One region of the Desulfitobacterium hafniense DCB-2 genome, then DNA from elsewhere that is predicted to be linked to it. Evidence: riboswitches for the same ligand, from Rfam matches in the RefSeq annotation. Region 1 holds a riboswitch; each other region holds the start of a gene.
The links. A riboswitch is a leader RNA that binds a small molecule or an ion and turns the genes downstream of it on or off. The one in region 1 is predicted to bind molybdenum cofactor.
Positions count from the first base shown of each region.

Region 2: it holds a riboswitch for molybdenum cofactor, as region 1 does, so the genes downstream of both, DHAF_RS13810 (molybdopterin-binding protein) here and DHAF_RS08075 (hypothetical protein) in region 1, are expected to answer to the same signal.
Region 3: it holds a riboswitch for molybdenum cofactor, as region 1 does, so the genes downstream of both, moaA (GTP 3',8-cyclase MoaA) here and DHAF_RS08075 (hypothetical protein) in region 1, are expected to answer to the same signal.
Region 4: it holds a riboswitch for molybdenum cofactor, as region 1 does, so the genes downstream of both, DHAF_RS21255 (heterodisulfide reductase-related iron-sulfur binding cluster) here and DHAF_RS08075 (hypothetical protein) in region 1, are expected to answer to the same signal.

Region 1 is NC_011830.1:1,725,672-1,730,985, forward strand. It holds partial or broken gene DHAF_RS08070 (DUF3102 domain-containing protein) at 213-1,024, shown strand; gene DHAF_RS08075 (hypothetical protein) at 1,155-2,693, opposite strand; molybdenum cofactor riboswitch at 2,780-2,912, opposite strand; gene DHAF_RS08080 (uracil-DNA glycosylase) at 3,383-3,958, shown strand; gene DHAF_RS08085 (alpha/beta hydrolase family protein) at 3,969-4,898, opposite strand; gene DHAF_RS08090 (helix-turn-helix domain-containing protein) at 4,915-5,314, opposite strand, start outside.
Region 2 is NC_011830.1:2,961,492-2,966,805, forward strand. It holds gene DHAF_RS13805 (VWA domain-containing protein) at 1-531, shown strand, start outside; gene DHAF_RS13810 (molybdopterin-binding protein) at 772-1,794, opposite strand; molybdenum cofactor riboswitch at 1,787-1,939, opposite strand; gene DHAF_RS13815 (Crp/Fnr family transcriptional regulator) at 2,076-2,780, shown strand; gene DHAF_RS13820 (4Fe-4S dicluster domain-containing protein) at 2,785-3,381, opposite strand; gene DHAF_RS13825 (DMT family transporter) at 3,526-4,443, opposite strand; partial or broken gene DHAF_RS13830 (AraC family ligand binding domain-containing protein) at 4,469-5,294, opposite strand.
Region 3 is NC_011830.1:1,506,192-1,511,505, forward strand. It holds gene fdhF (formate dehydrogenase subunit alpha) at 1-987, shown strand, start outside; gene mobA (molybdenum cofactor guanylyltransferase) at 1,250-1,873, shown strand; molybdenum cofactor riboswitch at 2,074-2,200, shown strand; gene moaA (GTP 3',8-cyclase MoaA) at 2,273-3,244, shown strand; gene moaC (cyclic pyranopterin monophosphate synthase MoaC) at 3,247-3,738, shown strand; gene DHAF_RS07025 (MOSC domain-containing protein) at 3,782-4,216, shown strand; gene DHAF_RS07030 (MogA/MoaB family molybdenum cofactor biosynthesis protein) at 4,216-4,716, shown strand; gene DHAF_RS07035 (NYN domain-containing protein) at 4,842-5,314, shown strand, end outside.
Region 4 is NC_011830.1:4,504,113-4,509,426, forward strand. It holds gene glyS (glycine--tRNA ligase subunit beta) at 1-1,035, opposite strand, end outside; gene glyQ (glycine--tRNA ligase subunit alpha) at 1,037-1,927, opposite strand; gene DHAF_RS21250 (DUF2325 domain-containing protein) at 2,323-2,628, opposite strand; gene DHAF_RS21255 (heterodisulfide reductase-related iron-sulfur binding cluster) at 2,630-3,079, opposite strand; molybdenum cofactor riboswitch at 3,160-3,292, opposite strand; gene DHAF_RS21260 (nucleoside-triphosphatase) at 3,371-3,889, opposite strand; gene DHAF_RS21265 (class I SAM-dependent methyltransferase) at 3,890-4,588, opposite strand; gene DHAF_RS21270 (DUF364 domain-containing protein) at 4,604-5,314, opposite strand, start outside.

The sequences.
Region 1 (5,314 bases):
TGCTTGCAAGCCATTATCTGCGGCATATATATGCTACCAAAAGGGACAGCCTAATATTTACGGCACGAAATCCTCCTAAGCCTAATTGATGAAGTTCAAGGGAACTGTCCGAGAAGAATGTCAATCCTGTATCATGGTTACAGGTCAATTGAATAAGGTTGCTTCTGATGTACACACACCTGTCTGGAGGCCGGCATATTCTATAACGTAGTATGAAAAAGACATGCCGGATAAGGATGGGTCATAATATGAGTGATATACTATCTGCCCGGACGCCTGGGCAAATCGCGTCCGAGATTAACCTTATTAAGGAACAAAGCGGTCAAATGCTGCTGGTCAACGCCGTCGAGATTGGGCGGCGGCTGACGGAGGCCAAGGAACTGGTACCTCATGGGGAGTGGATCAACTGGCTTAAGGAGTCAGTCAGTTATTCCCGCAGCACGGCGGCCAGACTGATGAAAACCTACCGGGAATACGGTCACCAACTCGCCTCACCCGATGGGGAAAAGAGTGCAAATGTTGCAGCGCTGCATCATTTGGGCTATATGCAGGGACTTATCCTCTTTGGCGTCCCGGATGAAGAGCGGGAGCAATTTATGGCAGACACGAGGTGGAAACCATGTCTGTCCGCGAATTGGAGCAGACCGTCAAGGAAAGGAAGCAGACGCCAGAGGAAAATGACCAAAACAGCGAAGCCAGGCAACAAGAGTTGGCAAGGACCGCCGAACCAATTCCAGTCGTAACGAGAGTCATCAAGCCGAAACCGGTGCGGCCTGCCGAAAGTGTTCATCCCGACAGCGAGAGGTATGATGCCCAATACGCCACGCACCGTGATAACATGCTCAACGATTACGGAGAGCTGCTGAAAGCCCTCGTCGCCCTGGACAGAATAGATCCGGTGAAGAAGGAAAAAAACAGAAAAGAGGCCTTGAAGATCGCCACCAACATGGCAACGACGCTGAAGGAGTATCCGCCCAGGATTAAAACGAATTTGAAGATTCATGGGAACACGACGCTTCCTTAATGCAAAACAGTTCGAGTCCCATTATCTCCACAGTAAAGGAACGACGGTATGAGACCTGAACATTTCATCAAAATGTTCAGGTCTCATACCGTCGTTTTATGCTCAAACCGAGAACATGCTTAAAAATCCACTAATGAGCCGCTAATCGCTTATTTAATTCTTCAGCTATTTCAAATTCGACTAAATCCATATTTGTTTTACCAATATAACCGGCCGGAATATCATTGGCTCTTACGAAATCGACGGTTTTATAATAGGTTTTGTGACTCATATAGCTTGAATAGAAGAGAACAAAATCCACCTCTCCATAACTTCTCAGTTCAATCTTGTCATTAAAGCCATCTGCCGTAAGGATGGTGGGGAATTTAGCCTCCAAACGTTTCCGCCAACTTGGGGTCCCGCCGATGATTAAGAGCTTCTTGTTGGCGATAAACCTCGATAGATCCAAGGAGGTATCTGTAGGTGAATAGTCGTTTTTAAGATCGATGAAAAACTCCCGAAGCTGAAAAAGTTCCTCTCTATTTTTCATTTCCGCATCCAGGTTTATTTTAAGTCTATCGATCTCCTTATTTAACTCATTGATTTGTGCTTCATAAAATCTGCTTTGCTCTGATAAGGCATTTTTCAGTTTAAGCTCATGCGTTTCAATCTCGCTTTTCAGTTGGTGCGCCTGGATTTCAACAGTGTCCTTTGCCAATGATGCAGTATCCAGCTTTTCCTTAAGAGCTTTTAATTCGGAATAGAGGGCATCTTCATCACTATAAGTAAGATAAAGCTCCCTCGCTCTTAAGTATTCATTAAGCAGCATTTTCATAATATATCCGGCACCGAAGGATTGCACAACTTGAGTTTCATCAAATTCCGCTTTTCCTGTTGTTTTTATAAAGGCCAGCATAACTTTATCCAAATCATCCTGGTTAACCTTGGGTGCAATGAAATCAAGATCTAATTTGTCGATGATCAGGAGATTGCGCAAACAACTTACCATAGTTTTTAAATCTTTATGGTTACTATAAAGAATATCTGAAGAGTTTTTTATTGTTCCAAGTTCATCCTTGACGATCTGTTTTACCTGGGCTAATCGGGTTTCTCTTTTTAATTCATTTTGAATATCCGTATTGATAGGGTTAATGTTAATAAACAAACTCGCCGCATTAAAGGCATTTTCGACTACTTGCAGGTTGATTATATTTTCATTTAATTGTTTCATAGTGTAAAAAAATAAAACAATCAGGGTTTCTGTTACCTTGAGGTTTTTGCTGGTGTCTTCTATGGCTGATAATTTCTTTCTAAATCCATCGTAATTATTATTTTGAGCGTAAACATAGATATCTTTGTAATGCTTCTTGATCAGCCGTAAGATCTTCACTTTGATCAGCTCGGACTGTTCAGCGCTTAGCAAAATACCTAAAGTTTTTTTAGCATAAATTTCTTGTTCCAGGTCGCCGCTGCTCAGCAAAACATGATTATATCCTGAAAATTCTTTAGTGCTTTCAAAAAACATTAATTTGTTCTGATTATAGATTGCAGCTACATCTTTTCGCATTTCCTTATTTAAAGACAATCCGACAGAAACAATGGCCATGAAATATTCTTCAGCATCATTGAGGTTTATATCATAGTTCTCCGCAAAAAATTCCATGACTTGTTTCATTTTTATACTTGCCAATGAAATTCACCACCTAACAGTTTTAAAATTTAAAAAAATAATGGCTCCGCCAATAGAAAGCGGAGCCATAACTGATTTCATACACAGTTGGCTTTAATCCACCTCCTTTTCAAACGTGAAGGCATACCCGTTTCCAAGTATACCCCGAGGGCCTGGGCCCTGTCCGGTGTCCATAGAATTGCTCTTTAGGTTCATTCCGGCTCGGAGATCTTTTTCAGTTTTTAATCTAAATTTACTGTCACAACCAGCACGATTGACTGGTATCCGATTAGCTCGGGAACATGCAGCTTAATGGTGATGTTTGTTTTATTTGCTTGTGTTAGTGTTGGTGAGAGGATGAAGTTTGTGAACGTCGCTATTGAACTGACATAAACATGATTTACATTCTTCCAATGATATTATACTGCATAACGTTTATATTTATCAATGGTTTTGTTTGGTTTTGGGAGAAAACGGTTTATTTTTTCCTAATAACACCATGCATCGATGCAAGCTGACGAAGCAAATTTCATGCGTAATGGGTGGCAAAAGTGCAGGGAAGGAAATGGGTATGGGTAATGAGTGATAGGTAATATGTAATGGGTGGTAATGCGATCATGAAATATATCGCAAATTATGGACAATATAACCATTAAAGCGATAGCTAAATAGTTGGTCCTAATAATCCCAGCAGGGTTAGGAGAGTTAATATGGATTCGTGTTTTGAACCGGTGATTTGGCCGGAAGATAAATTGCCCAAAGAAGCCGTCGCTTATAGGGAATGTGAAGTCTGCACGGAAAAAGCGCGGATCATTTGGGGAGAGGGTAATCCCAAGGCGCCTGTTGTTATAATTTTAGATAATCCAGGCGCCCGTGAAGACAAAGATGGCCATGAATATGTCTGCGGCACAAGGCAAACGTTGCAGACAGCTTTGCATCAAGCTGATTTGGCGCCGGATGACATTTATATAACGTATCTTTTAAAATGCCGGCCCCTTCGCCGATACAATAAAGAAGAAGCCAGGACCTTCAGTAAACCCTTTCTGATCCAACAAATAAAAACCATACAGCCGCAATTGCTGGTTTGTCTGGGAGATACCGTTGTTCAGGCGATGTTTGATGACCAGGAGGCCCACGTAAAGAATCTGAGAGGATCATGGCATGTTATACTGGGATACCCCTGCATCGTCTCCTACCATCCCTTGGCAGTAAGGAGGCGGCCTAATCTGGCACGTCAGTTTAGAGAGGATTGGGATATGCTGAGGCAGCGCTTATTAGATTGTTGAAGATGCGAAATCAATCATACCTTGCTATCCACTCTGCGATATCCGCTAAAACCTCTGCAGACACTTTTTGGGGGACTTTGTACTCTTTTTTGAAATCCTTGACCCTGCCGTAAACCGACTTCATAAACAGGTGGTTCAGTCCGGGGTAGAGCTTGAAAGAGACATTGGGCTTACCGATGCAGATTTGCTGATAGAGAGCGAAATCCTTTTCTGCGGTGACTTGAAAATCCTTGTCGCCCTGCAAAATCAGAACGGGCTTTTCCGTCCTGGCAAGGTAATCGGCAGCTGGATGGGCGTCCATCTCCTTGAAATACCATGCGTAGGTTTTGCCAAAAACCTTCACCTGCTTGGCTTCTTCTTCACTCATGCCGGCGATGGCGGTGAATTTGGCTTTGAGCTTTGCGATTTGCTTATTGGCGATCCAGTGCAGCAACTTTGGCAGTTGGCCCAGCATATCCTCGTTTTGACTCAATAAAATGTCGCTAAAAAGGCGCGGTGAGCCTGCGCAGATGATCATGCCCGCGAAATCGCCGCCCTCCGCGTCAATACGCGGCGCGAGCATCCCGCCGAGGCTGTGACCCAAAATATATACCTGGTCAGGGTCAATTCTGTCATCATTTTTAAGCAGTTTGGCGGCGAGGATGGCGTCCTCGATGGTCTCGCTTTTCACAGTTACAGCGCTGGGGCCTGCTTTCAGCAGCTGTTTTCCGTAAACCTTTGTGCGCTTGTCATAGCGAAGTACGGCGATTCCTTTATTTGACAGCCCTTCGGCAATATCGCGGAACGGCTTATTGGCGCCGATGCTTTCATCCCTATCCGCAGGGCCGGAGCCGTGCACCAGAACCACAGCCGGAACTCTTGCCGAACAATGATCCGGCAAGGACAAAATTCCCTGCAAAGGGTATGGTGTTCCTTCGCCAATGATTATTTTTTCATCCATGTCCATAACCTCCATGTTACCTGCCTATAAATCTCTCCATTTTTTGGACGAGCCGCCGGTAGCCAGGGTCATCCTGCAGCGAAGCGAAGGCTGGATTCATCAGTACATCCCGCAGCATGCTTTCCTTGATCACCTGCTCACTACGGGGGGCGGCTGCACCGCAATCCTTCAGCCACGGGTCAATCAGATCAAAGAAGGCATCCCCATGGAGCTCGAAGGGAAAGAATCCTCCCACACAGGTATCCACATAGTTGCCAAGCAGTTCAATAGCTTTGGCGTGGGAATTGTTCGCACAATACATACGGGCGCCCAGTGCGTAAAGCAGGATGACATTGTTGGGGTTCAGCTGTTTCATATTAAAAATTTGTGCCAGATCTGAGGCCCTCAAAAAGGCTTCTTCCGCTTTTTCAAAATGG
Region 2 (5,314 bases), 1.2 Mb from region 1:
ACTCCCGCCTTAAAGCATCCCGAGCTCATTGTCTTATGCGATGTATCCAACTCTGTGGCTCCCTTCTCTCAATTCCTTCTCTACTTATGCCAACGTATGAAATCCCGCTTTCGTAAAGTGCGGCTTTACCTTTTCATCGATGGCATCTGGGATATCACCCATGAAGAATGGCTGGCAAGCGGCGACTCCATGGCCGAGATCCGTTCCTGGGGCCGTAAGCATTCTTCCGGCTTTACCGATTATGGCAAGGTATTTAAAGACTTTGCCCGGGATGTCCTGCCTTCACTTTCTACCCGGGGAACCCTGTTGATTATGGGAGATGGCCGCAACAATTTCCGCCCTGCCCAAGCAGACTATCTGCAGGAGATCCAAGGGAAGATTAAGCATGTCTTCTGGCTGAACCCCTTGGCTGAAAAGGATTGGACTTTGCCGGACAATCTTATGGACGAGTACAGAAACTATTGCACCCGGGTTTTTCCCTGCCGGAACCTCAGTGATCTATGGCAGATCTCTAAAAAAGTCTTCTCCTGAAGAAGCGGCGCCAGCTCTTTTATCAACGGTCCATTGCTCAGCCAAATTGCCAACAGGTTGGTAATTTGGCTGAGCAAAGGTTGTAAAAAAGGGAGCCTCGCCAACTGCTTTAAATTACCTAAAGCCGTTGGGCGAGGCTCCCTTACCTTGCACTATCAGAAAGTATAAGGGCAACCAGCGACTTCGCCTCCTTCGTAAGTATGCGTTTAAGGCACGGCGAAGCCGGGTTTTTTTTAACGCTTATTTGCCGAAGGGACAGTGAGGATAGGTACATTCCGGACACTCCAGGCACAAGCCGCCATGACCGTATTTGGCAATTTCCAGGCGGGTAAGCCGCTCACCGGCCAGAATGCGGGTGGCCACCAGGTCAAAGACCGTTTTTCTTGAGTACATGACACATCCGGGCAATCCCAGAATCGGGATATCATCCAGGTAAGCCAGCAACAGCATGGCTCCGGGAAGAACAGGAGTGCCATAAGTGATCAACTCTCCCCCCAGACCTTTGATGGCTGTAGGGGTTAAATCATCGGGATCCACGGACATGCCGCCGGTGACCAGGACCATTTCCGCGCCTTGTTCGATATGCTCGCGGATGCGTTCCTGAATCATCTCCACATCATCGTCGGCGAAGGTTTGCCCCAGCAGGACAGAACCCCATTCAGCCACTTTTCTTTGCAGAACCGGTCCGAATTTATCCTGGATACGGCCATGGTATACTTCACTTCCCGTGGTCACCACCCCAACCTTTTTGGATTGCAGGGGGCGGATTTGCAGAATGGGTTCCTCGAAGCGGCGGGCGATTCCTTCCGCTTCGATCACGACATTTTCATCAATCATCAAAGGAACCACTCTGGTCCCGGCTATCTTCTGCCCTTTCTTCACCGGGCGGTGATTATGAAGGGTGGCAAGAATAATATATTCCAAAGAATTAAGGGCGTAGATCCCTTCTTCCGAAGCATAGATTAAACCATCCTCTTCAGCAATCAGATTGACCTTTCCCTCTTTCGTTTCACTGAAAGAAAGCCCCGGACCGGCCACAGCCTTGGCCAGGCGCTCCGCCGCTTCATCTTCGTGAATAAGACCCGGAGTCTGATCCCAGACAAAAATATGCTCTTTTCCCATACTAAGCAGGGTGGGAATATCCTCTTCTTTGATCACATGACCCTTTCTAAAGCGGGCGTCTTTTGTTTTTCCTGGAATAATTTGTGTCAGATCGTGCATAAGCACCGATCCAATCGCATCCTGTACTTTAATCTTCTGCATAGGGGTTCCTCCTTTTCTTTACGGAAGGCATGTTCATTTCTAAGCATACCCTGGTTTCAGATATTTCTGAAACGGCCAAAATTCCGTAGATAGCGTCAGACTTGCTTCAGTCAGTAGGAAATATGGCTCGGCCATTCCCTATTATAAACCATAAGCAGCAATCAGGGAATGTCTCACTGCTCAAGAAAATAGTTTTTTCTACTTTTAAAGGGTTTCTGCCAAGGAATAGAGAATTTTCTTCATAATAAACTTCTATGATAGTTTATGAGAGGAAGAGAAGTATGGCTAGTAATATCACCGGGTTTGAACTATTTAAAAGCAATCCTAACTGGCAGGAACTGCCCGATTCATTTTGGGAGTTTTGTTCTGCTCATGGACGGGTTCGCCATTATGCAGCAAAGCAATTCCTTTTCTTTTTCGGAGAAGAAAGCAACTCAGTTTATTTTTTGCTCAAAGGCCGCATTCAAATCCTGCTTATGAGTGAATTTACCGAAAAAATTTTCCGGATTCTGCAGCCGCCCGCATTTTTTCCGGAAGTTGTTTTAGATAGTAAAACTTATCCTTATGCAGCCCTCACTGCTGAAGCCTCCGATGTTTTCGTTTTGGATCGCAAAGCACTGGTCCAGTATTTTAAGGAAAATCCTTCCACCCTTCTGCCTTTTTATCAAAACATGGCTTTGGATCTCCGCAGAGCCTACCGGCAAATCAAAAACATCGCTCTGGGGGATGCTCGTTCCCGGCTGGGGGCCAAACTCTTTGCCCTGGCTCATGTCCACGGCCAGGAGACCCCTGAGGGAATTCTGATCACTGTTCCTCTGACCGCTACCGAGCTGGCGGGAATGTGCAGCTTAGCGCGGGAATCCGTGAGCCGCATCTTAAGCGAATTGCGGGATTTAGGAATACTTAAAATGGAGAAAAAACAAATCACCATCAGCGATTTAGAGCAACTGAGGAGCTGGATTCACGAACGCCAAAACTCTTTGTAAAACCTTACAGGTGCGGTCGGCGGTCCAGAAAATGAGTAAGCCTTTCCTGAGGCAGGCCATTGTCTATATAGTCTTCAAGGATGCGGCCAATGATCCGGGGAAGTTCAGAAGTCTGGAGCTTTTCCCTGGACAATCGCGCCAATTGGGGATGCCTTCCCAGGCGTCCGCCGAGATGAAGAGTCCATCCCGATTCCCCGGGGAGGATTTTATCTGTGGGGCAGGAACGGACACAATCCCCGCAGCCAATGCACTTCGTCGGCTCAAATTCCAGCTCTCCCTGCCAGGATAAGGCACCTTCCTGACAAGAACGGCAGCAGGCCTGGCAGCCCGTACACCCCGCCTCCGTAAGCTTAGGCATAAGAAAACCGGTCAGACCGATATCTTTGATTTGGGGCTGGGAACAAGCGTTAGGACAACCGGCTATGCTGATCTTCGGTAAATGATGATAATGAATCACCGGAAACTTTTGCTTCAAATGGGATAATAAATCCAGATTCTTGAGCATCTGCTCTAACTGTTGGTGTAATAAAGACCAGTCCTGAGCAGATTTACCGCAGTTTCTCCGGCAGTGCTCCAGGACAAAGCCAGGATGATCGATCATTATGCCTCCTCCATTGCTCATCATTTGAACTTATTGTACCATCCCCAGACTCTGGTGTTGTGTTTTGGGTCACACTTCTCAAGTTCACAGCGGCAAATAAAAAGCATAGCCATTTGACTATGCTTAAAATGTCATTTGGGGTTGCTAAGCTTTACTCGCTTCTGTCTGCTGAGGGATATGCCTGCCTTTCCTCTCCGAAATCAATAACCCTGTTAATGTCAGTACAATTCCCAATACTGAAACTCCGGTAATTTCCTCACGCAGCACAATAACGGCAGTAATAACGGTTATGACAGGAACCAGATAAATATAAACGCTGGTTTTGACTGCGCCCAATAGTTTCACCGCCGAGTTCCAGGTCACAAAGCAAAGCGCCGATGCCCCCAACCCTAAAAACAGAATATTGAATAGGTTATTTGGTCGTGTTAATTCAGTTATGTCCGGATTGAACCCCAATATGCATAAAGCGGGTATCATAAACACCAACCCATAGAAGAAAATTCTCCGTGTTGCCTGAATGGTGTTGTAGTGAAACCCGCTTATTTTCTTGGTCAGCACAGAATAGGCGGCCCATACCACGGCAGCTAAAACAGCCAGTATATCTCCCAAGGGATTCAGTTGCAGGTTGTTGCTTCCGTTAAAGCTGATCAGGATAATCCCGACAACAGCAACACTAAAACCTATAAAAAACCGCACCCTCAATTTCTCAGTATCTAAAAACAGATGAGCAAACAAAGCGGTAAAAAAAGGTGAGATTGCGACAATTACCCCTACATTGGAGGCGAAAGTATAGGTTAATGCTATATTTTCAAGCAGGAAATACAGGGTAACCCCGCATAAACCGGCGGCGGCAAAATATAGATCCTGCTTTCTTTCCCTGATCCTGAGCCTGTGAGGATAAGCGAGGAGCAAGATAAGAAAACCAATCGCAAACCTTAAGAAAAGTATTTCCACAGGCGTTATGGATTCTAAAAGCAACTTGGTGGATATAAAGGTTGTACCCCAAATAAAAATCGTCATAAATGCCAGCAAATGTCCTTGAAGCTCTTTTCTTGTGTCCATGAAACCCCTTTCCATTCAAAAAAAATCAGCTTTGAGAATCCTTAAAAATGCTCCTGTATTGTTTTGGGGTTAGCCCGATAAACTTTTTGAAAAAGTTAGAAAAATGGCTTTGATCAGTAAACCCGGTCTGCAATGCCACGTCAATGGGCAACACCCCCCCTCTCCAGCATTTTCTTTGCTTTATCAATCCGTATCGTTTCCAAATAGCTATAGGGAGAGATGCCTTTTTGCTTTGTAAAGGAACGAAGCAGATAGTATTTGCTCAGCCCGGTCAAATTGCCTAAGTCGGCCAGGGTGATAGTTTCCATGTAGTGTTTTTCTAAGAATTCACAGATAGCCCGTGCTTCCGCGCTTTGTTCTGCAGTTGCAGTCGTTGCTGCCTGCTCTGTATACTCTTCTATGAGCTGCTCTAAAAGGAAAAAGAATAGTTCTTCTTTCCTGAAATCTTTTTCTTCCTCCATAAGCATTTGGTGCAGCTCCCGGAGTATAGTAACCAACTCGCTATGAAAAACGACTTGAGAGGTAAAATAAGGCAAATACTCTTCCCCTTTTATTTCCAAGACCGCCTTGCTCATAATTTCCGGCTGGATATTGATACAGCGATAATCCAATGTTTTGCCGTCAATTTGTTCGCAAATATGATTGTCGCGGGGATTGAAGATCAGAAGATCACCCGGCTCAATGGTATATTCCTTATTTTTGCAGGATAAAAACCGCTGACCTTTTTCAATAAACCCAATCACATAATACTCATGAAAATGGTTGGGAAACTTCTGCATAATCCCTTGAAAATGATAGGCTTCAACCTTTAATTCCGGGTCATATTTTACGATTCTCATTTCCTGTTTCATGAAACTTATCCTCCCTTCCC
Region 3 (5,314 bases), 220 kb from region 1:
GGCTATCAGAGTGTTACCAACCCAGAGGCACGGGCTAAGTTTGAAGAGGCCTGGGGAGTTTCCCTTAATCCCAATCAGGGCTTCATGATTCCGGATATGTTTGATTCAGCAGTCAAGAAGGAATTGCGGGCCATGTATATCATGGGCGAAGATCCTGTGCTGACCGATGCCGACGCCAATCATGTGCGTAAAGGCCTGAAGGCCTTGGACTTTCTGGTTGTTCAGAACATCTTTATGTCTGAGACTGCCGAATTGGCCGATGTTATTTTACCGGGGGCCAGCTTTGCGGAAAAGGACGGTACTTTCACCAATACCGAGCGTCGGGTGCAACGGGTTAACCGGGCGATTAAGCCTATCGCCAATACGAAGGCGGACTGGGAAATCATCTGCGAGCTTTCCAACCGGATGGGGTACCCGATGGCTTACCCATCGCCTGCAGAGATCATGCTGGAGGTTGCCTCCCTGGCACCGCAGTTTGCCGGAGTTACCTATGAGCGTCTGGGCAAAAAAGGCCTGCAATGGCCGGTTCCTCATGCCGAACATCCGGGCACGAAGTTCCTGCACCAAGGGAAATTTACCCGCGGCAAAGGCGTGTTTACGGTGATTGAGCATCAACTGCCGGATGAGCTGCCCGATGAAGAGTACCCATTCCTGCTGACCACGGGCCGCAAGCTGCAGCATTATAACATCTCCACCCGTTTCTCGGCGGCGCTGGATGAGCATGCCCCCGAGGAATTGGCTGAGCTTAATCCTAAGGACGCCCGGCGATTGGGGATTCAGGATGGTGAGAAAATCAAGGTAGTTTCCCGCCGCGGTGAGGTAGTGACCAAGGTTTGGGTAACCAAACGAGTTCCGCCAGGGGTGCTCTTTATGACCCTGCACTATAGGGAGTCACCGACCAATGTCTTAACCAATGGGGCGTATGATAAAGTAACCAAGACCTACGAATATAAGGTCTGTGGTGTACGGGTGGAGGCTCTGAAGTAATTTAAGCAATAAAGAAAACTCGCCTCAGGTGGAGTGTCGACTCTATCTGAGGCGTAGTTGACTTATCCGCGGAGTGGATAAGAATAGGAGAGTGTCTGGCTATATCCAGTATATAGCGTGAGGCACTCTCGTTTTGTTACAGAACAAAGGCAACAATGAGATAAAACCCTTCTACAGCTCTACCCTAGGCATGTTTTCTCTATCTATGTTACAATATAAGACGAAAGTTTAAACGTTGATAGAGACAAGGGAGACATAGGATATGGGTGCTGATTATGGACAAACCCTTCTGCCGATGACCGGGATTATTCTGGCCGGTGGGAAAAGTTCCCGCATGGGTTGCAACAAGGCTTTTATTGAATGGGATGGGGCACCGCTCATCGAACACAGCTTAGCTGTCTTCAATGCGGTTTTTGCGGAAGTGATGATTAGCAGCAATCATCCGGAGCTTTACGCTGACTATGGAGTAAAGGTGATCAAGGATAATTATCCGGATCATGGGCCGTTAGGTGGATTGGAAGCATGCTTGCGGGAAGCCCGCTATGATCATGCCTTTTTTGCTGCTTGCGATATGCCTTTTTTGAATACAAAGGTGATTCGATTTATGGCTGGAGAAATTGAAGGCGAGAGTATTCTAGTCCCCGAGATTGAGGGTGTAGTTCACCCTCTTCATGCTTTTTACCACAAGAATTGCCTCCCCTTGCTTGCCGAGAGCTTAAAGGCAAAGCATCTTAAACTGACAAAACTTGTTCAGCAATACAGCAGAGTGCGTTATCTAAGGGAGAAGGATTTCCGGGATTTTCCCGCAATACATCTTTTTTTAAGCAATATGAATACCCCTCAGGAGTGCCTGGAGCTGCGGCAACACAATAGTCATAGTATTTAATGCTGTAAAAAAGAACATTTTTTATTATTTTTAATGGAAAAAATGTTATTTATCTGGAATATATTAAGAAATATTAATAAGGATTAAGAAATATTATTGCTTTGAACTCTTTTGGCAATCTCCAAAATGGTGTATACTACAAGTAGTTACATTCATTCTGCTATAATTATTTTGAAACATGGAATAATCAGCAAATAGAATATGTTTATGTGCTCCGAAACTGGAAACCTAAAGTTAGCTATGGTTTACCAGTCGTGCATTCTGCACCGGGTATTATTGGAAACAGTAATGCCTCCCATTTGGAAAGGAGTCTGTAGGGTATGCGGGAGCTCCGCGGTTTTACAGACCGTGGGGCTTATTTATTTTGTGGAATAATGAACGTGAAGGTGAGGGGAATCTATGCAAGATCAATATCGGCGCCAGATCGAATACCTGAGGATTTCCATTACAGATCGCTGCAATTTACGATGTAAATATTGCATGCCCGCTGAAGGAGTTCAATGGATTCCTCATGAGCGCATCTTAACCTATGAGGAAATATTGCGTGTCATGCGCATTAGCACCACATTGGGCTTTAGACGGTTCCGCATCACCGGCGGGGAACCCTTAATCAGGTCCGGAGTCCTGGAATTTTTGCAGAATGCCTCGCAAATTCCAGGAGTGGAAGATTTGATGCTGACCACCAATGGGATACTTCTTGCGGACATGGCGGAAGATCTGAAAAAGGCGGGAGTCAATCGGGTCAATATAAGCCTGGATACTTTCAATGAAGATAGGTTCCGGGAACTTACCCGTGGTGGGGATATTAAGAAAGTCTTTCAGGGAATACACCGCTCTCTCGAAGTAGGGCTGCATCCGGTTAAACTCAATGTGGTGGTGGTTCGTGATTTCAATAGCCATGAGCTACCCCGTTTTATGGAATTAGCTCGTGACTATCCGCTTCATGTTCGCTTTATCGAATTGATGCCTATCGGGATCAGCTCGGATAAACGCAGTGATTTCGTATCTATCGATGAGATGAAAGCAATACTGGGCTTAGAGGGCCTGAAAGCCACTCACGATATTCAAGGAGGCGGTCCTGCAGAATATATCACTTCAGAGGGTTTTAAGGGCAGTGTGGGCTTTATCAGCGCTATCAGCAAGCATTTTTGCAGCACTTGCAATCGAATTCGCCTGACTCCCGACGGGAAGCTGCGCCTGTGCTTACACAGTTCCAAAGAAGTGGATTTTCGTGAAGTGCTTCGCTCCAACAAGAGTGATAATGAAGTCAGGGATGTTTTTGCCCAGGCGATTTGGAATAAGCCGGCTGAACATCATATGAATGATCAGGCCTGGCAGGATCAACGGATTATGTCCCAGATTGGAGGATAATGATGGAACTGACACATTTTGATGAAGAAGGCCGGGCACGTATGGTGGATGTCTCGGCTAAGGCGGAGACGACCCGGGTGGCTACGGCCCGGGGTAAGGTGGAAATGCAGGCGGAGACTTTGGAGAGGATTCGCTCAGGACAGATTGCCAAAGGGGATGTGCTGGCGGTGGCCCAGGTCGCGGGAATCATGGCAGCCAAACAAACTTCAAATGTGATTCCCATGTGTCATCCTCTGGCTATTACCGGAGCAAAACTGAATTTCGAAATTGTTCCTCCCGGAACCATAGAAATCGAAGGAATTGTCAAAGTCACGGGTAAAACCGGGGTTGAGATGGAAGCGCTTACGGCTGTCAGTGTTGCTGCCTTAACTATTTATGATATGTGCAAGGCTATCGACAAGACCATGGTTATCAGTGATATCCGGCTTATGGAGAAAACCGGCGGCAAGAGCGGGCATTTTATTCGCGAAGATCACTTAAAGAGCACAACTTAATAGATAAATTCGAATGATTTAAAACAAATTAGGAGGAACGATGATGGCGAAGATTATCGCAGTTTGTACAAGTGAGAAAAAAGGGATGCGGAAAAAAAATGTAGGGGAGGGAGTACTGAAGGTTAATTTTGGTATCGAAGGAGATGCTCATGGCGGGGATTGGCATCGTCAGGTAAGCTTGCTGGCGATGGAAAGCATCAAGAAGATGCAGGATATGGGGCTTGATGTGGGACCGGGAGATTTTGCCGAGAATTTAACCACCGAAGGAATCGATCTGGTGAGCCTGCCCCTGGGCACAAAATTAAAGATTGGTGAAACCGGCGTGGGCGAAGTGACACAAATCGGTAAAGAATGTCACACCCGATGTGCTATTTATTATCAAGCGGGGGACTGTGTTATGCCCAAGGAAGGGATCTTCATCCGTGTTCTGGAAGGCGGCCCTATTAATGTGGGAGATAGTGTTGAGGTGATGGAGTAATGCTGAGGGTTGGGGTTATAACCGCCAGTGATAAAGGATCTCAGGGGCAAAGAGAGGATCTTTCCGGTGCTGTTCTCAAGGAACTGGTGAAAGAGATCGACGGCGAGGTCGTTCTCTATACTATTCTTCCGGATGATCAGGAGCTTTTGGCCCAAACGATGAAAAAGTGGGCCGATGAAGAGGGCTTAGACCTTATTCTGACCACAGGTGGCACGGGTTTCTCCTTGCGTGATGTTACCCCGGAGGCGACGACTGCTATTGCGGATCGTATGGTCCCCGGGATTGCTGAAGTAATGCGTTATGAAAGCTACAAAATTACTCCGAAGGCTATGTTGAGCCGGGCAGTGGCGGCCTTGCGCAAGCAGACTTTAATCATCAATATGCCGGGTTCGCCTAAGGCCTGTAAGGAATGTTGGGCAGCCCTTGTCCCTGCTTTGCCCCATGGAATTCAGATCCTCAAAGGGGAGGCCAGCGAGTGTGCTGTGCCTGTTCACCAATAGGCATCTTCAGCGTGTTTTTGAGGTTTTTTAGGTTCAATTCAATATAAAAATTTTTTTGCTTGTCACTCCTGTCCTTTTCCTGCGTACTCTATAGTAAGGGAAAGTGGAAATGGGGTGACATTGTTTTGAAGGCGATTGCTTTTATTGATTATGAAAATATATGGACTGGACTCTTTGAACAAGGTTATGAATTAACTCCGGAAATCCTTATGGAATCCATTCAACTGTATGCTAAACAAAATGACTATGTTCTATCCGCTATTTATCTCTATGCTAATTTCGATCGGGAAGAATTCTGGCGTGCCCAGACTTCCTTTGAGAAGATTCATGTATATACACGCCATGTGTACGGAAAAAACAATTTTGCCAGTACGGGATTAAGGCGAAATGCGGCGGATGTGGAGCTCATATTGGAAGCGCAGGAGATCTTGCTCACTCGTACCGCAACCTTTGATGTGTTTCTTCTGTTGACTGGGGATGGGGATTTTTTGCCTTTACTTCGAAAAGTAAGGGCCTGGGGAAAAGATGTTAAAGTTATCGGCGTGAAGGGAAGCATGCACCACGAACTTCAAGCCTTTAGTGATTCCGGAGATTTTTT
Region 4 (5,314 bases), 2.5 Mb from region 1:
CTTTTCGACCAGCTCAGCAAGAGGTGTTTTTTGGTCTTCACGATAATAGAAGGCCGCATCTTCCAAACGGGCTTTGAGAACTTTCTCATTCCCGGCCTTGACCTTCGCCAGGGCATAATCATCCCCATTGCGTACGGTAATGAAATAGGGAAGCAGCTTGCCTTCCTTATCCCGTACAGGGAAATAACGCTGATGCTCTTTCATGGGAGTGGTGATCACCGGTTCCGGCAGATGCATATAATTCGGAGCCACTTCACCGAGCAGAGCGGTAGGGTATTCGATGATATGGGTTACTTCATCCAGAAGATCGTCATCCTTCTCCACATCTCCCCCCACTTTAGCGGCGAGGGCATGGATTTGCTCCCAGACGGATTGCCGGCGCTGCTCCGGGTCCACCATGACAAAGGCCTGGAGCATTTGTTTTTCATAGTCCGCCGGGCTATCCAAAGTTACAGGTCCGCCTAAGGTACGATGCCCCCGGGAGGCTTTTCCCGATGCCAGCCCCACAAACTCAAAGGGGATGACCTCACTGCCAAATAAGGCAACGATCCAGCGAATGGGGCGGGCAAAGCGGAACTCCAGGTCGGCCCAGCGCATGGGCTTGGGAAAATGCAGTCCGGTGATCAAATCGGTGCAAAGCTTGGGCAATAATTGCAAGGTAGGCTGGCCCAGCTCAAATTTCCGGGCATAGACATAGGACACACCGTTTAATTCCTGAACGAAAAGATCCTTGGGCTCCACCCCTTGCCCCCGGGCAAAGCCTTGAGCAGCCTTAGTAGGGTTTCCCTCCGCATCATAGGCCGCTTTGACGGCAGGCCCTTTGACCTCTGCTGTAAAATCCGTTTGTTTTTCGGCCAGGCCTTGAATAAGCACGGCAAAACGCCGGGGTGTAGTGTAAACTTTCAGGTCTTGATAATCCAGACGCAGCTCCTGGCAGTATTTCTGGGCTTGTTCCCGAAGTTGGTTCAGCACTCCCGGGGCAAATTTCGCCGGGATCTCTTCTGTGCCGATCTCTAAGAGAAAATCCTTAGCCATCTTATTCGGCCTCCTTTCCGGACTGTTCTTTGAGTAGGGGGTAGCCTAATCTTTCACGCTGCTCCACATAGGCCTGAGCGCAAAGACGGGCCAAATTGCGGACCCGGGCGATATAGCCCGTCCGCTCAGTCACACTGATGGCTCCCCGGGCATCGAGAAGGTTGAAGGTATGGGAGCATTTCAGGACATAATCATAAGCAGGAAGGACCAATCCTTTCTCCACGATCCGAATGGCTTCCTTCTCATACATTTCAAACCAGGTTTGCAGGGCTTCCACATCGGCGGCTTCAAAATTGTAATGAGAATAATCGATCTCGTTTTGGAGGTAGATATCGCCGTAAGTGATATCTCCTACATACTCAATATCATAGACACTCTCTTTATTTTGAATATACATGGCCAAACGCTCGAGACCGTAGGTGATCTCGGCACAGACCGGTTTGCAGTCAATCCCCCCGCATTGTTGGAAGTAGGTGAACTGAGTGACCTCCATGCCATCCAGCCAAACTTCCCAACCTAACCCCCAGGCCCCCAGGGTCGGCGACTCCCAGTTGTCTTCCACAAAGCGAATATCATGTTCTTTGGGGTTAACTCCCAAACGTTCCAGGCTTTGCAGATAGAGCTCCTGAATATTATCCGGCGAAGGCTTAATAATAACCTGGTATTGAAAATAATGCTGTAAACGGTTGGGGTTTTCTCCATAGCGTCCATCCGTAGGACGGCGGGAAGGCTCAATATAAGCCACTTTCCACGGTTCAGGCCCCAGGGCACGCAAGAAGGTGTTGGGATTAAAGGTTCCGGCGCCTTTTTCCATATCATAAGGCTGAGCAATGATGCACCCTTGTTCTCCCCAAAATTGATTCAGGGAAAGGATCATGTCCTGAAATTTCATGGTTAACCTCCCTATTTTTTACTACCTAATCTCTTGAGCTACCGGGACATTAAAGAAAACTTGGCTGGCAAAGGCGACTGCCTGGTTGTCTTTGTGCTTCCTGTAATGCAAAAAACTCCCGTCCCGTAGCTTTCGCTACAGGGACGAGAGTATCCTTCCCGCGGTTCCACCCTGCTTGATCTCCATATAAGCCGCCTGGTTCCCAAACTCCTGAAAAGGCAGCTCTCAAGGAAATCCTCCTTCTTTAAAACGTGCTCCAAGTGCCCTGATCCGCTTACCCGTCTGGTTTCCACCCTGCCAAACTCTCTTAAGGGATACCCGAATCTTCCTCTTATCATTACACCATAGGATTCAATTTGGAAATAATTATAGTATGATTTGGTTCTTTTGTCAAACTAAGCTGTCCTAATCCCATGCTCTTTTTCAATCATAGTCAGCACTGAGGCAAGCCCCTTTGCCTGGGAATAATAGATCTTCTTATTATATTTTCTGGCCACATCTTTGGCATCCCACATGCTGGAATGGGAACAGACCATTTGCACGATAATCACACAATCTGTGTCCTTGATGAGGTTTTCCAATACCTTTTTGTTGTTTTTTTTGGGCACGCCGTCGTGGAAGCGCAGTTCGATATTTTTCAGCTTGCCCATGGATTTGCTGTGCCGCTCAAAATTATATCCGCCTATGATCGCTAACTTCATTTTACCAAACCCCTTCCTGTAAAGTCTGGATACTCAGTTTCTCATCACAAGGCCTAGAAAGCAGGATAACTTCGAAGTTTCCGCCATACCGGCGATATTTATGCTGGAAGTTATAAAAACAGCGGGGACAACTTGTTACGATCTTCTTTATTTTCAACTCCTGCCAAGCAGTGATATTTCTTTGGCTTATTAAACCCGAAAGCTCTCCATAGCCCAATTGGCAGGCTTTATCCCCACAACACCACTGATCTTTACCCAGAACGGCAAAATCAATTTTTCTATCCCTAAGCAACTGCATACAGACCATATTCCATTCCCCTTTTGACCTGTCAGCAAAGGGATTACATCCGGGAAAAAACAAATATTCGGCATCGGGTCTTTCCGCAAAAGTCGGTATCCCCATCATTTTCATACAATTCAATCCCATTGTTGACCAACCTTCTTTCTCCATGTTGGCGGGCTCCAGTCCAACCGATCTTTAAACGTTAAAAGGTTCCACTTTAACGAAAGTGGAACCTCTAGTAAACCCAACATATTGGGAATCCACCTCCTTCTCAAACGTGAAGGCATAGCCATTTCTGGATATACCCCGAGGGCGTACAGCCCTGGCCGACCAACCATGGATGACTCTTTAGGTTGCTCCGGCTCGGAGATCATTATGAAATTTTTCTCAATCACTATTCTTATTATATATTGGGTTTAGTTATGTTTCAATAGGTTTTGATCAGATTGGTTTTAATCATTATAAACACTGCTGCAAATACAAGGCGATGATGTGAGGGAGCGCATCCCGGTTTTCCCGGCACACGGAAACCAGCTTTACCTTGGGATGACATCTTATCCGATCCGTCCAGCCGCTGCTGGCCTGCTTGATCACGCCAAGAATCGGAACCGGACCTTCTATGGCTGCTAAGATCTCCTGCTGAAAGACAAGAGCCTCCCGTTCCAGGCTGCCGCATTCATCCATCACGATAAGTTGAGCCTGGTTTCCGGCACAGCGAACGAGTTCTGCCCCATACCCATCAAACCGCTCTGTAAAGACTTGGGGGGGACTATTTTCAGAAAAATGAACCACACTGTTTTCTTCCTGATAGACCTTCTCTCCCGAGGCTGCAGCCAGATAAAGCCGCCGGTTGGGAGAACCTCTGTCCGGGCCAAAGTAGGTTCTGAATCCTGCGTAGGTTACCTGGCAAAGAGCCAGTGCTTTATCGACGATGGTACTTTTGCCCACTTGGATCTCCCCGGTCAAAAAGATGTGCATTTACAGCCTCCCTTCGATTTCAAATATTCCTACAGCCTTTTGGCGCGGCAGATAGAGGGGAAAGTCCTCTTTACCTGTTGCCACAAGGCGTTCCGCCAGAAAACCTGCCAAATCTCCGGGGTTGATATCATGGGATTGGGTCCTGATAAAATCCCGGGCATCTTCCTCCGACCGAAAGGGCTGGCCAAATTCAAAAGCCGTTTCGGTTAGGGAATAAGCTATTCCCTTGCTGTTTAAATTTCCCTCTACCTCTTCAGAGGTGTTTTTCTGGAATTTCCGATACTTTTCCGGATAGAGCTCTGTCTGGCTCTTTCTGCCCACCACAGCGATGAGTTTTTTACAGCGGGGCAAAAATTGTTCCAACTCGCGGCTGCCGAAGAAGCTGATTAAGATAACATCCCACCCCGCCTCGATGGCGTTGCAATCCATCAGCAAAGGAGTGATGTTCCTGATATTTTCGGCCTGAATTCTTTGTTTAAGTATCTCAATGGCATAAGGATGCCTATCTATGCAGGTAATACTGTCAATGGTTTTGCTCAGCTCTAAATCCACCAGTCCTATGCCGCAGCCAATATCACATAAAGAAGAGTGCTCCGCCACTTTAGGCCCTACCAACTCAGCAATATTCTTGAAAAACCCGGTGTACCTTTCTGCGTCCTGATACCATCTCACCGTATTTTCATTCCATTCGAAATTCATCCTGCTCCCCCTTGCTTATTTTTTTATGGTCACCTTCTGTCCCGCGGAATATATCTTCACTTTCTCGGCCCCGGCTACGATTCGAAAAGCCCGGGCATTATCTTTAACCATAAAGCCCGAAAGCTCTTGAAGCCCATGCTCAAAAAGTACAGGAGCCAGCGGGGTCCCCGGGCCAACCAACGTGATCCGCCGGGCGTTCCTTGACAATTCCAGAAGCCTGGGCAGCGTCTTATCCACTACCGAAGCGCAAGTGATATAGACATAGTCACACTCCGGCAGGATAAATTCACTGGCCGGCAGGGGATAGTCCCCTTCCTCCGGACTCCACTCCAGAATAGAAAGATCGCAGATCGGCTCCAGAAGGCTTTCCAAATGGGGGAAATGACCCACCACCCCAACCTTTTTGCCTTTCACTTCATTCTGAGACATGATAAAGGGGTCGTTCATGCGGTCCTCGACCCTTTTGGCATCGGAGAAAATTACACCATGTTCTCTGGCTACTTGAGGATTATTGTAATAAGCGTTGATCGCCGCCAATCCGATAGAAGCCTCTACATAATTCCAGGACTTGACACAGCCTGCTGCCACCCGCAGGGGCAGGCCCAGCAAATTTTGGGTGAGCATCGGCATTCTTGTTTCAAAGGGACGATTGGGGCCCAGTCCCACTCCGTTCCCGCTGCGAATCACGGAATGGGTCGTTCCGCAGACCAGCTCATCCACCAAAAA